One region of the Streptomyces sp. NPDC058637 genome, then DNA from elsewhere that is predicted to be linked to it. Evidence: riboswitches for the same ligand, from Rfam matches in the RefSeq annotation. Region 1 holds a riboswitch; the other holds the start of a gene.

Region 1 (5,281 bases):
CCATGACCGCCCCCCACGGGGCCGGGCGGCCCGGGTCCTGGGGCGTCAGGCCGCCGGGGTGAGTTTCCACTGCTGGCAGGTGTTGTTCAGCCAGGTCCACTGCCGTACGTCGGTGCCGTCGGCCGCCGAGCAGTCCGCCACGTCGGCGACCTTCCCGGTGGCCTGGTTGACGATGCGCACCCAGCCGCCGGCGTCGGTGGTGACGAAGCGGAAGCGCTGGCAGGTGTTGTCGAGCCACGACCACTGACGGAGGTCGGCGCCGTCGGCCGCCGAGCAGTCCGCCGTGTCGAGCACCTTGCCCGTCGCGGCGTTCACCAGCCTGCTCGTGTCGTCGCCCCGGTCCTCGACGCGCCACCGTTGCTTCGTACTGCCGTCGCACGTCCACTGCTGGACGTTCGCCCCGTCGGCGGTCGACGCGCCGTTCACGTCGAGGCACTTCCCGGTGGCCCGGCTGACCACCGTGTACGCGGTCGGCGTGGCCGCCGTCTCGCCGGAGGGCCCGGCCAGGGTCGTACCGAGGGCGACGGGTGTGCCGAGGTTCGGGGTGCCGTCGCTGTTCCAGCCGAACTTCTGCGCCCGCGCCGTACGTCCGTTGTCGCAGCCGTCGGACGCCGAGTCGTTGGCGTGGTAGACGATCCAGCTCTCCGTGCCGTCGGGCGAGGTGAAGAAGCCGTTGTGGCCCGGGCCGTACACCCCGGCGGCGTTGTTCCGCTGGAAGACCGGGGTGGGCTTCTTCGTCCAGGAGGACGCGGAGAGCGGGTTCGAGCCGGTCAGGGTGAGCTGCCCCAGCTTGTAGTCGGGGGTCCAGCAGCCGCTGGCGGAGTAGACGACGAAGGTCTTCCCGCCCCGCTGGAGGACCTCTGCCCCTTCGTTGACCGTGCCGCCCGACTTCTCCCAGTCGTGGGTGGGTGTCGAGATCGTCGAGAAGGAACCGCTGAGCGTGTACGGGTTCGACATCGGCGCGATCACCAGGTTCTGCGTGCCGCCGCCGCTCGCGCTGCCCAGCAGGTACATCGAGCCGTTGACGGTGAGCACGCTCGGGTCCAGCATCCAGGTGCTGCCCAGCTGGTTCCGGTACGTGTAGGGCCCCATCGGGTCGGAGCCCGCGCTCTGCAGCACGTGCACCCGTTGCGTGGGGTTGTAGTCGGCGATGTTCTGGCCCGCGACGTGGTACAGGTACCAGCGGCCGCCCGAGTAGTGCAGTTCGGGCGCCCAGATGTTGCAGCAGCGTGAGGCGGCGTCGCCCTGCCACACCTGCACGCTCGGCGCGGTCGCGAGCCCGGCGAGCGTGGGGGACTTGCGCATGGTGATGACGTCGGTCCAACTCGTCGACACCAGGTAGTAGTTGCCGTCGTGGTAGGAGATCCAGGGATCGGCGCCCTTCTGCGCCTTGACCGGGTTGGTGAACGGACGTCCTTCGGCCGCCGACGCCGATGTCGACTGCCCGAGGGCGAGGGCGAGCAGGAGAGCGCTCAGCAGGGTCAGTAGGCGACGGGCCATCCGCTGCTCCAGTTCAGTAGGTTGACGCCGAGTTTCGGGGTGCCGTTGTCCTGGCCGTCGTAGTAGTGGTAGACGAGCAGGTCGCCGTCGGAGTCCGCCAGGATCGACTGGCCGCCGGGGCCGATGTACCGGCCGTGCGACTCCATGACGGGGGTACCGCCGTTGCTGAGCATGCCGACGCCGTTGCGGTCCCTGTAGGGCCCGGTGACACTCGTCGACCTGCCCACCTTGATCTTGTACGTGGAGCCGGTGCCGGCGCAGCAGGTGTCGTACGAGGCGAAGAGGTAGTAGTAGCCGTTGCGCTTCACGATCGAGGGCGCCTCGACGGCCTTGGTCCCGGTGGGGCGGGAGGCGAGGGAGCGGCGCGCGGTGGCCCCGGCGTACTGCTTGCCGGTCGACGGGTCGACGCGGATCATCTTGATCCCGGTCCACCACGAGCCGAAGGACAGCCACCACTTGCCGTCGTCGTCCACGAAGAGATTGGGGTCGATGGCGTTGTAGTCGCTCGACGAGTTCGAGGTGTAGACGATGCCGTAGTCGCTCCAGCTGCCCGCCAGGCCGGTGGTGGAGCCGGCGAGCCCGATGGCCGAGGTGTTGGAGCCGAAGGACGAGACGGCGTAGTACATCAGGTACTTGCCGCCCCGGTAGGAGATGTCGGGAGCCCAGGGGTCCGAGGCGGACGAGTAGTTCTTCCACCAGTTCGGTTTCGTGGTGAAGGCGTTGCCCGACCGGCCGAAGGCGGTGCGGTCGGTGGAGGTGCGGAGCTGGAGGCCTTCTCCGGTGGAGTAGAGCAGGTACTGGCCGGACGAGCTCCGGATCATGGACGGGTCGTGGACGACGATGTCGCCGTTGACGACACCGGGGTTGGGGTACGCGGAGGCGCTGCCCGGCACGAGGGCCATCAGGAGCGCTGCGGGGAGAACGGCGAGGGTCCTTCTCAGGGTGCGGCTCATGAGGAGGTCTCCTCCTTCGGTCGTGGGGTGGGGCGCGAGGGCGGTACAGGCGGGCACCGGTTGGTCGCCACCGCCGACGCATCCGTTGCCATGCCCATGCCATCAATGCGCGTTCGATATACCGAATAACGCTCGGCACTTCGGACGGGACCGTAGAATCGAACACGTCTTGCGTCAACGGATCGCGCACGGATTCGCCGAATACCCGCCCCATGTCCGACATCACGAACAGCGGTGCCCCCAGGCGTGGTTGGTGGGCCGGGCGCGACAGGGTCGTCGCGTCCGGCCCACCGGCCCGCTTGCCCGCCGGCCCGTTAGAGCCCGTAGGACAAGTCCCCGCGGGCGGTGCGCTGCGGGCGGGGCGCCGTGGTCGCGCACAGTGCGCCGCCCTCGGTGCCGACGTTCACCAGCCCGGTGGCCTCACCGTCGAGGCCCACGAACCGCAGCGCGTGCCAGCGCGGCAGCCAGAAGACCCTGCCTCGGTGCCCGGCGAGCAACTCCCGCAGATCCGCGGGGGCGTGCATCCAGACCTCGGGCAGGTCGCCCGCGTGGTCGAAGGCGGCGCGCAGTGCGAGCCAGCCGTCGTCCCGCACATCGCTGGAGGTCAGCAGCAGCTCGACGGCCTGGCCGGGCTCCTGCGCGCACTTCTTGGCGTGGATCCAGTGCACGTGGTGGCCGGGGGCGTACCGCGTGCAGCCGTCGTGGTGAATGAGGTGGGGGAGCATGGGCCGTCGCCCGCCTTCCGGGGTCGTGGACCCCGGGGGCCCGTCCCCGGTGGTCCGCTGTTCCCCGCGCGGTGCCGCGCGGAGCGGGTCGTCACCCGGAGCACCCGCAGCGGAGCGGGGTGCCGTCCAGCGAGCCGGGGCTTACCGCTGGAACTCATGACCCACGGAAAGCGTAACAGGAGCCGAGAGACCGTCAGGATCCCTGCACAGCACCGGCGCACGGACACACACCGCAGGGCTCGGCGCACTCACTCGCCCCGGCCCGCACGCCCCTGCCTGGCTCGGCGCACGCCCTGCCTGGCCCCCCGCGCGCCCCGGCGCACGCACCCGTACCGCCCCGCACGTCCCAGCCCCGGCCGCCCCGTCCCCTCGCACCCCGGGCCGGCACCCGCACCCCCCGCGCTCCCCCGCCCCGGCAGCCCGCGCCTCAGCCGTGCAGCAGCACCGGAAACGCCTCCATGTCGTTCTGCGTCATCACCGGCAGCTTGCGGATCTCCTCGTCCGGTACGGCGAGCTTCAGCCCCGGGAAGCGGCCGAACAGCGCGGGCAGCGCGATGCCCGCCTCCACCCGGGACAGCGCGGCACCTGGGCAGATGTGCGGCCCGTGGCCGAACGTCATGTGCCGGATCGGAGTCGGGCGGGTGATGTCGAAGGCGTCGGCGTCCTCGCCGTGCTGCGCGGCGTCGCGACCGATGGCCCGGTAGGAGATCACCACGCCCTCCCCCTTGGCTATCACCTGCTCACCGACCTGGATGTCCTCCGTGGCGAACCGCATCAGCAGATGCGTGGTGGGGGTGTCCCAGCGCAGCGTCTCCTCGACCACCGTGTCCCAGGGGATCTCCCCGTCCAGTACCTTCCGCAGCTGGTCGGGGTGGGCGAGCAGCGCCCGTACGGCGTTGAGTATGAGCCCGATCGTGGTCTCGTGCCCGGCCGCCACCATGGCCTTGAGGTTGCCGACGACCTCCTCCTCGGTGAGCGGTTCGCCGCCCTCCTCCGCGAGGATCAGCGCACTGGTGAGGTCGTCGGTGGTGCGGGCCTTCTTCTCCCGCACGAGCTCCGCGTAGAAGACGTCCAGTTCCGCGATGAGCGCCATGCGCTCCTCCTGCGGGGTGAGCATGGAGAAGAACGCCTTGTAGCGCTTCGTCAGCATCGGGTGCTGCGCCTCGTCCACCCCCATCAGCAGGCCCACCACCCGCATCGGCAGCGGCTGGGCGAACACCGCCTTGAGGTCGACGACGCCGTCCTTGCCCTGTTCGGCGAGCGCGTCCAGGAGTTCCTCGGTGAACCTCTCGATGGCCGGGCGGATCGCCTCCAGCCTGCGCGGGGTGAGGGCCTGCGAGGTCTTCGTCCGCAGCCGGCGGTGCTCCTCGCCGTCCACGGTGAACATGGAGCGCCCCGCGTCGATCATGCCGATCAGCGGCCAGGCGTGCGTGACCTCACCGTTCTGCCAGAGCCCCCACGCGCCCAGGTCCTTCACCAGCCGTGTGTCGACGAGGAGTTGACGTGCCTCCGCGTGGCGGGTGACGGTCCAGGCGGGCACCCCGAGGAGCTCGATACGGGCCAGCGGGGCGCCGCCCCTGGTCAGCTGTTCGGTCTCACCGTCGAGGTCCTGGACCAGGGGGTCGACGACCACGGTCGCGTGCGGGCAGTTCACAACAGGTCTCCTGTCGTACGTACGGGAACGAACCGGACGGGCAGCGCGTTCATCCCGCGCAGGAAGGCGGAGGGCCGTCGCACGAGTTCCTGGGGCGGTACGGCGAGCTGGAGGTCGGGCAGCCGGTCGAGGATGACCTCGATCCCGGTGCGGGCGATGGTCTCGGCGATCTCCTGCGCCGGGAAGGGGCAGCGGTACTCGCCGTGGCTGAAGGCGAGGTGCGCCGCGTTACTGCCGTGCGACGCGGCGCCGGGGCCCAGGTCCTGGCGTATCAGCGGGTCGGTGTTGGCCGCGCCCAGGCCCAGCAGGAGCATGTCCCCGGCCTTGATCGTCCGTCCGCCGAGCTGTGTGTCACGGACCGCCCAGCGGCCGGCCAGGATCTGGGTGGGGCTCTCCTCCCACAGGACCTCGTTCATCGCGTCGCCGATGCTGCGCCGGCCGCCGGCGAG
Region 2 (5,281 bases), on a different contig from region 1:
CGCCGGGGTGCCGGGCCTGGACCACCTCGTCGTCCTCGGGCACTACGGTGCCGAACGCTGGGACGCCGTCACCGGCACCGTGCACGCCCCCGAGCCTCACCCCGGAGTCGCGGCCGCCCTGGCGGAGCTGCCCGCGGTGCTGGAGGGGACGGGTGCGGGCAGCGGCACCTGGATCGAGGAGAAGGGGCGGGCGGTCGCCGTGCACACCCGCCGCGCGCCCGCGCCGCAGGCCGCCTTCGACGCGCTGCGCGGCCCGCTCGGGAACCTCGCGGCCCGGCACGGACTGATCGTCGAACCCGGCCGCCTGGTCCTGGAGTTGCGCCCGCCGGGCATGGACAAGGGCGTCGCGCTCGCGGAGTACGTACGGGAGACCGGCGCCGAGTCCGTCCTGTACGCGGGCGACGACCTCGGTGACCTCGCCGCGTACGCCGCGGTGGAGAAGCTCCGCACCGACGGCACCGCCGGCCTGCTGGTCTGCAGCGGCACCGAGGTCCCCGAACTCGTGGGGCGCGCCGACCTGTCGCTGCCGGGCCCGGCAGCGGTGGTGGACCTGCTGGCGACCCTCGCCCGGCAGCTGAGACAGCCGTGACCCGGCGCGAGGGCGGCGCCCTGGGGTCCTCCGTTCGGACCGGGCGGGATCAGGGAGCGGTGCCGGGCCCGGCGGGCCCGGCGTGATCCGAACGGGAGACCCTAGCCCCGCAGCGCGTCCAGCTGGTCCAGGAACCACCGCTGCGGCGGCAGTGAGGTCGCCGCGGCGGCAAGGCGCTTCGTCCGGGCGGCCCGCTCGTCGCGGTCCATCGTCAGCGCCTCGTGCAGGGCCACAGCCGTGGCCGACACGTCGTACGGGTTGACCACGATCGCGTCCTCGCCCAGCTCCTCGTACGCCCCCGCCTCCCGGGAGAGGACCAGCGCGCAGCCCTCGTCGGAGACGACGGGAACCTCCTTGGCCACCAGGTTCATGCCGTCGCGGATCGGGTTGACCAGCGCCACGTCCGCGAGCCGGTAGGCCGCCAGCGAGCGCGCGAAGTCGTCATCGACGTGCAGCAGGACCGGGGTCCAGTCCGGGGTGCCGTACTGCTCGTTGATTCCGTCGGCGACCCGCTGGACCTCCGCCGTGTAGGCGCGGTACACCGCGAGGTCCTGCCGGGAGGGGTAGGCGAACGCCACGTGCACCACCCGCTCGCGCCACTCCGGGCGCTCCTCCAGCAGCGCCCGGTAGGCGTGCAGGCCGCGCACGATGTTCTTGGACAGTTCCGTGCGGTCCACCCGCACGATCGTCTTCCGCCCGGCGCCCACCTGCTCCCGCAGCGTCCCCATCCGCTCGTCCACGTCCGCCTCGTGGGAGCGGCGGCGCAGGAAGTCCGCGTCGGCGCCCAGCCCGTGCACCCCGATCCGGGTGCGGCCGGTGCCGCCGAGGATCTCCGTGCAGCAGGAGATGAACGCATCCGCCCACCTGCGGGTCAGGAACGCGGCCCGGTCGGCGCCCAGGATGCCGCGCAGCAGCTGCTCGCCGATGTCGTCGGGCAGCAGCCGGAAGTAGTCCACCGGCGCCCACGGGGTGTGCGAGAAGTGTCCGATCCGCAGGTCGGGCCGGAGCTCGCGGAGGATGCCGGGCACCAGCGAGAGGTGGTAGTCCTGCACCAAAACCGCCGCGCCGACGCCCGCCTCCTCGGCGAGCGCCTCGGCGAAGGCCCGGTTGTACGCCTCGAAGGAGGCCCACTGCCGACGGAACTCCGCGTCGAAGACGGGCTCCACCGGCGTCTGGTAGATCATGTGGTGGACGAACCACAGCACCGAGTTCGCGATGCCGTTGTACGCGTCGGCGTGGACTCCGGCGTCGATGTCGAGCATCCGGACACCGGGCTCGCAGACGCCCCGCCGGACCGCCTCGCGGTCGCCGTCGCCGAGAGCGGCGCACACCCACAGCTTGTCCTCGACGGCGCTGAGGCCGGAGACGAGTCCGCCCCCGCCGCGTTTCGAGTCGAGCGTGCCGTCCTCACGCAGGGCGTACGACACCGGGCCGCGGTTGGACGCGACGAGGACCTGGGCAGCGTGCTCGGAGACCATGTACCCGAACCTAGCCCGTTCGGGAAGCCGCCAAACGTGAAGCAGGTCCCGCCTTGCTACGCCGCGTGGCGGGACGCGTACTCCGCGATCTCACGCATGGGCGGCCTTTCCTCCGTGTCCACCGCGTGGGTGCGCGGTACGAAGCCGTTCGCGCCCCGCTCGAACTGGGTGATCGAGGGCCGCACCAGATGCCCCCGGGAGAGCCGCAGCTGCGCCGTGCGGTAGATCGCGGCGGCCATCCTGCCGAGCGCCTGACCGTCCTGGTGGCGGTGTTTGCGTACGCCGACGTCGACCTGGGCCAGTGCGTCCAGGCCCACCGTGTGCAGGGCGTCGACGAGCAGGCCCAGCTCCACTCCGTAACCGACGGGGAAGGGCAGCCGTTCGAGCAGGGAGCGGCGCACCGCGTATTCGCCGCCGAGGGGCTGGACGAAGCCGGCCAGCTGCGGCCAGTGCAGATTGAGCAGCGGGCGCGCCACGAGCTCGGTGACCCGGCCGCCCTGGCCTGCGGTGTCTCCCAACGGGCGGTCGTACATGGCCTTGACGAACTCGACCTCGGGGTCGGTCAGCAGCGGGCCGACGATCCCGGACACGAAGTCCGCCGAGAAGTCGCGCAGGTCCGCGTCGATGAAGCAGACGATCTCCCCACTGGTCACCAGCAGTGACCGCCACAGCACTTCGCCCTTGCCGGGGACGGCGGGCAGCGAGGGGAGTATCGCGTCCCGGTGCACGACGCGGGCGCCCGCCCGCCGGGCGGCCTCGGCGGTGGCGTCGGTGGAACCGGAGTCGATCACGACCAGTTCGTCGACGAGCCTGACCTTCTCCATGAGCTCGCGCCTGATCTCCGTGACGATCGCGCCGACCGTCGCCTCCTCGTTCAGCGCGGGCAGCACGACACTCACGCTCGCACGGTGCGGATCCCTCGCCCGGGCGGCCGTGAGCCGTTCGAGCGGGCGGTCGGCGGCTGACCAGGAACGCCTGGTCAGCCAGCGTTCCACCTCTTCCAGCACGGTCGATACTCCCTGTATGTGATCCATCTCGCGGTTCGGACGACTATCTCCACCGCCCGGGGCTTCGGTTACAGTCTTGAGCAACGCGGATGGCCCTCGCATGTCGGGGTCGGTCCGCGAATAAACGCCCGGATCAATGGTCCGGTGCCATAGCGCTCATCCAGAGGGACTGAGGGAACGGCCCGTTGAAGTCCCGGCAACCCTCCTGCCGACCGCGAGGTCACGGTGGGGAAGGTGCCAATTCCGTCTTGTGGCGAAATACGTCGCGAGGAAGATGAGGAGAAAGGGCCTCCGCCATCATGGCCGTGCAGACAGTTGCATCGAACAACAATTCTTCCACCGTGGACCTCGGTCCCGCCGTCGCGCTTTCCTGCCGCGAATGCAGCGAGCGTTTCGAGCTCGGTCCCATTTTCGCCTGCGCGTCCTGTTTCGGGCCGCTCGAAGTGGCGTACGACCTGCCGAGCGGCTCCCCCGAAGAGCTGAAGAAGCGCATCGCCGAAGGCCCGGACAACATCTGGCGGTACGCGCCGCTGCTGCCGGTTCCCTCCGATGTCGCGGACAAGCCCAACATCAACCCCGGCTTCACGAAGCTGGTCAAGGCCGACAACCTCGCCCGTGAGCTGGGCGTCACCGGCGGCCTGTACGTCAAGGACGACTCCGGCAACCCGACGCACTCCTTCAAGGACCGCGTCGTCGCGATCGCCGTCGAGGCCGCCCGCGCCTTCGGATTCACCACCCTCTCCTGCTCCTCCACCGGCAACCTCGCCGGTGCGGTGGGTGCCGCCGCGGCCCGCGCCGGCTTCCGCTCCTGCGTGTTCATCCCGCACGACCTGGAGCAGGGCAAGGTCGTCATGGCCGCGGTGTACGGCGGTGAACTGGTCGGCATCGAGGGCAACTACGACGACGTCAACCGCTTCTGCTCGGAGCTCATCGGCGACCCGCTCGGCGAGGGCTGGGGCTTCGTCAACGTCAACCTGCGGCCGTACTACGGCGAGGGTTCCAAGACCCTGGCGTACGAGATCTGTGAGCAGCTCGGCTGGCAGCTGCCCGACCAGCTCGTCATCCCGATCGCGTCCGGATCGCAGCTCACGAAGATCGACAAGGGCCTCCAGGAGCTGATCAAGCTCGGCCTGGTCGAGGACAAGCCGTACAAGATCTTCGGTGCGCAGGCCGAGGGATGCTCCCCGGTCTCCACCGCCTTCAAGGCGGGCCACGACGTCGTCCGGCCGCAGAAGCCGAACACGATCGCCAAGTCCCTGGCCATCGGGAACCCGGCCGACGGCCCGTACGTCCTGGACATCGCCCGGCGCACCGGCGGTGCCGTGGAGGACGTGAACGACGAGCAGGTCGTCGACGCGATCAAGCTGCTGGCGCGCACCGAGGGCATCTTCGCGGAGACCGCGGGCGGTGTGACGGTCGGTGTGACGAAGAAGCTGATCGAGGCCGGTCTGCTGGACCCGACGCTGACGACCGTCGTGCTGAACACCGGTGACGGGCTGAAGACGCTGGACGCCGTCGCCCCGACGACCGGTGTGGCGGCCACGATCCGGCCCAGCCTGGAGGCGTTCCGCGCCGCCGGCCTCGCCGCCACCAACTGACCACCCGGGACCGAAGGAAGGCACCCACATGAGCGTCAAGGTCCGCATCCCCACCATCCTCCGCACCTACACGGGCGGTCAGGCCGAGGTCCCGGCAGAGGGCACGGTCCTCTCCGAGGTCATCGAGTCCCTGGAGAAGGACCACCCGGGCATCGCCGCCCGCGTCCTGGACGACCAGGGCAAGCTGCGCCGGTTCGTGAACGTGTACGTCAACGACGACGACGTGCGCTTCGAGGGCGGCCTGGCGACGGCCACCCCGGACGGCGCCGGCGTCTCGATCATTCCGGCCGTCGCCGGAGGCTGACCGTCGGACACAGCGCCGGAGGCTGACCGTCGGACACGGTCCCTGACGCTGACCGTCCTGCGCGGCGCCTGGGGCTGACGCTCCCGCCCGGCCGCACCACCGCGAGAACACCATTGCCCCCTCCGCGAGAGAAGCGGAGGGGGCAATTCTGCATGGTTGAGCGCGGTACAGTTGGGGAAGCCCCCTCAGCTGCCCGTGCCGCCCGCATATGAGAATGCGCCCGGTCGCGACTAGAAGCAGCCAAAGTACGTGAACCCTTTGTGGCATAAGCCGCCTTTGTCCGGCCCGAATTGCCCAGGATTATC

Evidence for each region. Region 1 has a riboswitch for S-adenosylmethionine ahead of ACFWVP_RS16080 (hypothetical protein). Riboswitches for the same ligand answer to the same signal wherever they lie in the genome.
Region 2: another riboswitch for S-adenosylmethionine. It lies ahead of thrC (threonine synthase); the one in region 1 lies ahead of ACFWVP_RS16080 (hypothetical protein).

What each region holds. Positions count from the first base shown of each region.
Region 1 is NZ_JBHXRD010000013.1:161,358-166,638, forward strand. It holds gene ACFWVP_RS16070 (family 43 glycosylhydrolase) at 46-1,500, opposite strand; gene ACFWVP_RS16075 (arabinan endo-1,5-alpha-L-arabinosidase) at 1,482-2,453, opposite strand; gene ACFWVP_RS16080 (hypothetical protein) at 2,768-3,178, opposite strand; SAM riboswitch class IV at 3,230-3,340, opposite strand; gene ACFWVP_RS16085 (cytochrome P450) at 3,606-4,832, opposite strand; gene ACFWVP_RS16090 (cytochrome P450) at 4,829-5,281, opposite strand, start outside.
Region 2 is NZ_JBHXRD010000046.1:25,423-30,703, reverse strand. It holds gene otsB (trehalose-phosphatase) at 1-589, shown strand, start outside; gene ACFWVP_RS32020 (trehalose-6-phosphate synthase) at 691-2,067, opposite strand; gene ACFWVP_RS32015 (glucosyl-3-phosphoglycerate synthase) at 2,124-3,074, opposite strand; SAM riboswitch class I at 3,228-3,355, shown strand; gene thrC (threonine synthase) at 3,374-4,672, shown strand; gene ACFWVP_RS32005 (MoaD/ThiS family protein) at 4,701-4,976, shown strand.